2 regions of the Pseudomonas sp. B21-032 genome follow, and region 2 is predicted to be linked to the other one. Evidence: predicted binding sites of a transcription regulator. Region 2 holds the regulator's gene; the other holds the start of a gene.
What was found. The regulator sigma-54, encoded in region 2, starts transcription at its own class of promoters, with help from an activator protein. The targets are predictions, from matches to a motif close to ANTGGCATNNANNTTGCTNT.
Positions count from the first base shown of each region.

Region 1: a site for sigma-54 is predicted at 794-813, ahead of glnA (glutamate--ammonia ligase). Genes of this name have one in related genera too.

Region 1 is NZ_CP087180.1:380,328-382,730, reverse strand. It holds gene thiI (tRNA uracil 4-sulfurtransferase ThiI) at 1-578, opposite strand, end outside; gene glnA (glutamate--ammonia ligase) at 909-2,315, shown strand.
Region 2 is NZ_CP087180.1:1,076,341-1,078,743, forward strand. It holds gene hpf (ribosome hibernation-promoting factor, HPF/YfiA family) at 1-148, opposite strand, end outside; gene LOY54_RS04890 (RNA polymerase factor sigma-54) at 230-1,723, opposite strand; gene lptB (LPS export ABC transporter ATP-binding protein) at 1,903-2,403, opposite strand, start outside.

The DNA.
Region 1 (2,403 bases), 700 kb from region 2:
GTGGAGTCGAAACCACCGGACATCAGCACCAGGGTCTGCTCCAGCGCGCCCAGCGGGTAACCGCCGATGCCTTTGTGCTGGTTGTGGATGACGTACAGGCGCTTGTCGCGCACCTCGATGCGCACCTCGACTTCAGGCGTGCGCAGGTCGATACCGGCGGCGCCGCACTGCTGGCGCAACTGGCTGCCGACGTAGCGGTCGACGTCCATCGAGGTGAAATCGTGGTGACCGCCGCGCTTGCAGCGTACGGCGAAGCGCTTGCCCGCCAGCAGGTGACCGAAGTGCTGCTTGCACTTGGCGACGATGTCGTCGAAATCACCCAGCGGGTATTCGTCGACCTGCAGGAAATGGGCAATGCCCGGCGTGCAGCTCAGACGCTCGGTCATCTCGCGCAGGACCTTCTCGTCCTCGATGTGAGTGATCACTTCGAGGTTATCCCAGACACCGTTAACCGCGAGCGCAGGATCGAGGTCCTTGAGCACGTTGCGGATGTTGCGGGCCAGTTGACGGATGAAGCGCTTGCGAACCGGCCGGCTCTTGATGGTGATCTCTGGGAAGACTTTTACGATTAGTTTCATGAAAAACAGCGCGCGAGGTGCCGACTAAAAAAGTGGGGCGCGGATTATAGCGGAAATTGCTCAAGCTTTGAGCAACTTTTGTACAGAAGGTTTTTCTCGCACCGTTATGGTGCATCATGACTGTTTAGCGCATCGTAAGGGTGCAGAAAAAACCGCTGATTTCAGCGAATCGGGCGAAAACGCTTGGGTTTGGGGCAAAAATCCCAACTCGGGGCACTGGCATGCAATTTGCTCCCTTGTGAGGCAGGTTGCCTTGGCCGACTATTCGCGCCCGGCATCACCCAAATTAAAGGGCTGCACAGGCAAGCTCTACCCCACCCGGAGGACACTATGTCGAAGTCGGTTCAACTCATCAAAGATCATGACGTTAAATGGATTGATCTGCGCTTCACTGACACCAAAGGCACTCAGCACCACGTGACCATGCCAGCTCGTGATGCGCTGGATGAAGATTTCTTCGAAGCCGGCAAGATGTTCGACGGTTCCTCCATCGCTGGCTGGAAAGGCATCGAAGCCTCCGACATGATCCTGATGCCGGACGACTCCTCCGCCGTGCTCGACCCGTTCACCGAAGAGCCGACCCTGATCCTGGTCTGCGACATCATCGAACCTTCGACCATGCAAGGCTACGACCGCGACCCACGCGCCATCGCCCGCCGCGCCGAAGAGTACCTGAAGACCACCGGTATCGGTGACACCGTGTTCGTCGGCCCAGAGCCTGAGTTCTTCATCTTCGACGAAGTGAAGTTCAAGTCCGACATCTCCGGCTCGATGTTCAAGATCTACTCCGAGCAAGGCTCGTGGATGTCCGACCAGGACGTCGAAGGCGGCAACAAAGGCCACCGTCCAGGCGTCAAAGGCGGCTACTTCCCGGTACCACCGTTCGACCACGACCACGAAATCCGTACTGCCATGTGCAACGCCATGGAAGAAATGGGCCTGGTCATCGAAGTCCACCACCACGAAGTGGCAACTGCCGGCCAGAACGAAATCGGCGTGCAGTTCAACACCCTGGTGAAGAAGGCTGACGAAGTTCAGACCCTCAAATACTGCGTGCACAACGTTGCCGACGCCTACGGCCGCACCGCTACCTTCATGCCTAAGCCACTGTACGGTGACAACGGCTCGGGTATGCACGTGCACATGTCCATCTCCAAAGATGGCAAGAACACCTTCTCCGGCGAAGGCTATGCCGGCCTGTCCGACACCGCCCTGTACTTCATCGGCGGTATCATCAAGCACGGTAAGGCCCTGAACGGCTTCACCAACCCGGCTACCAACTCCTACAAGCGTCTGGTACCAGGCTTCGAAGCACCGGTCATGCTGGCCTACTCGGCGCGCAACCGTTCCGCCTCGATCCGCATCCCGTACGTTTCCAGCCCGAAAGCCCGCCGCATCGAAGCGCGCTTCCCGGACCCGGCTGCCAACCCGTACCTGTGCTTCGCAGCACTGATGATGGCCGGCCTGGACGGTATCCAGAACAAGATCCACCCAGGCGATGCCGCCGACAAGAACCTGTACGACCTGCCGCCTGAAGAGGCGAAAGAGATACCACAGGTTTGCGGCAGCCTGAAAGAAGCCCTGGAAGAGCTGGACAAAGGCCGTGCGTTCCTGACCAAGGGCGGCGTGTTCTCCGACGACTTCATCGATGCCTACATCGCGCTGAAAAGCGAAGAAGAAATCAAGGTCCGCACCTTCGTACACCCACTGGAATACGAGCTGTACTACAGCTGCTAAGCCAGTGACGCTCGCGCAAGCGGCGTAGCTTGAAAAAAGGCCTCCTTCGGGAGGCCTTTTTCATACATATTCTTCAGATGTTCCCGAT
Region 2 (2,403 bases):
TCTTCTGCTGCAGCTTCTCGACCTTCATGATTACCGTCACATTGGTAATCTTGTCGAAATGCCCCTCCAGTCGTTTCAATTTCTGCTCGACGTACTCACGCAGGGGCTGAGTAACTTCTACATGCTGTCCACTGATATTGACTTGCATACAGCTTCTCCTTTGTTGCCGGTGCATAAGAGGCAGGTATTGCGCCTGCCACTGAACTGCGGTGGCACACCTCAGGAGCCGTTACATCAATCGCTTGCGCTCGCTCGACGGTGCGATGCCGAGGGACTCGCGGTACTTGGCGACGGTGCGACGTGCTACCTGGATGCCTTGTGCCTCCAGTAAACCAGCGATCTTGCTGTCACTCAATGGCTTTTTCTGATTTTCCGCTGCAACCAGTTTCTTGATGATTGCGCGGATCGCCGTGGACGAGCATTCGCCGCCTTCGGAGGTGCTGACGTGGCTGGAGAAAAAGTACTTCAGCTCGTAAATTCCGCGCGGCGTGTGCATGTATTTCTGCGTGGTTACCCGGGAAATGGTCGACTCGTGCATGCCCACCGCTTCGGCGATGTCGTGCAGCACCAGCGGCTTCATCGCCTCGTCACCGTGATCGAGGAAGCCGCGCTGGTGCTCGACGATCTGGGTGGCGACCTTCATCAGGGTTTCGTTGCGGCTTTGCAGGCTCTTGATGAACCAGCGCGCCTCCTGCAACTGGTTGCGCATGAAGGTGTTGTCGGCGCTAGTGTCGGCGCGACGGACGAAACCGGCGTACTGCGGGTTGACCCGCAGGCGCGGGACCGCTTCCTGGTTGAGTTCGACCAGCCAGCGCTCGTTGTCCTTGCGCACGATCACGTCGGGCACCACGTATTCGGCTTCGCTGGACTCGATTTGCGAGCCCGGGCGCGGGTTGAGGCTCTGTACCAGTTCGATGACCTGGCGCAGCTCGTCTTCCTTGAGCTTCATGCGGCGCATCAGCTGGCTGTAGTCGCGGCCGCCGAGCAGGTCGATGTAGTCGCTGACCAGGCGCTGGGCTTCGGCCATCCACGGGGTACGCGGCGGCAGCTGGCGCAGTTGCAGCAACAGGCACTCGCTGAGGTTGCGCGCGCCGATGCCGGCGGGTTCGAATTGCTGGATACGGTGCAGCACGGCTTCGACTTCATCCAGCTCGATGTCGAGCTCGGGGTCGAAGGATTCGCAGACTTCTTCCAGGGTTTCGTCGAGATAACCCTGGTTGTTGATGCAGTCGATCAGGGTCACGGCGATCAGCCGGTCGGTGTCGGACATCGGTGCCAGGTTGAGCTGCCAGAGCAGGTGGCTCTGCAAGCTTTCGCCAGCCGAAGTGCGGGTGGTGAAGTCCCACTCGTCATCGTCGTTGCTGGGCAGGCTGCTGGCGCTGGTCTGGTAGATGTCTTCCCAGGCGGTGTCGACCGGCAACTCGTTGGGGATGCGCTCGTTCCACTCGCCCTCTTCGAGGTTGTCCACCGTTGGGGCGGTCTCCTGGAAGCTGGTTTCCTGAACGTCGGCGACGGGTTTGCTCTCGGCGTTGTCGGCCATCGGGTCGCTGTTGTCGAAGTCGTCGCCTTCTTCCTGGCGCTCGAGCATCGGGTTTGATTCCAGCGCTTCCTGGATTTCCTGCTGGAGGTCCAGGGTAGAAAGCTGGAGCAGACGTATGGCCTGTTGCAACTGCGGGGTCATCGTCAGTTGCTGGCCCATTCTTAGGACGAGCGATGGTTTCATGGCAGGGGCTTAACACCTTATTTGCCGGCGCACATGCGCCATCCACTACAAGGGCACCGAAGCGCCAACTTTAAGCAAATTATATGCCTGAAATTGCAGCGTTTGCCTAGAGCGCCGTAACAATTAAGCCATTATCTGGCTTGTTTACGAGCGCTCCGGCAGCGCCTTACACCTTGAGCCTACAGGCGGAACTCATGGCCGAGGTAAACCTCTTTGACCAGGTCGTTGGCCAGGATGGTCTCTGCATCGCCTTCGGCGATCAGTTGGCCATCGTTGACGATGTAAGCGGTTTCGCAGATATCCAGGGTTTCACGGACGTTGTGGTCGGTGATCAGAACGCCAATACCCTTGGCCTTCAGGTGGTGGATGATCTGCTTGATGTCGCCGACCGAAATCGGGTCGACACCGGCAAAGGGTTCGTCGAGCAGGATGAACTTGGGCGCGGTGGCCAGGGCGCGGGCAATCTCGACGCGGCGGCGTTCACCACCGGAGAGGCTCATGCCGAGGTTGTCGCGGATGTGGCTGATGTGGAACTCCTGCAGCAGGCTTTCCAGCTCTTTGCGCCGGCCATCGCGGTCCAGGTCCTTGCGGGTTTCGAGGATCGCCATGATGTTGTCGGCCACCGACAGCTTGCGGAAGATCGAGGCTTCCTGCGGCAGGTAGCCGATACCGGCGCGGGC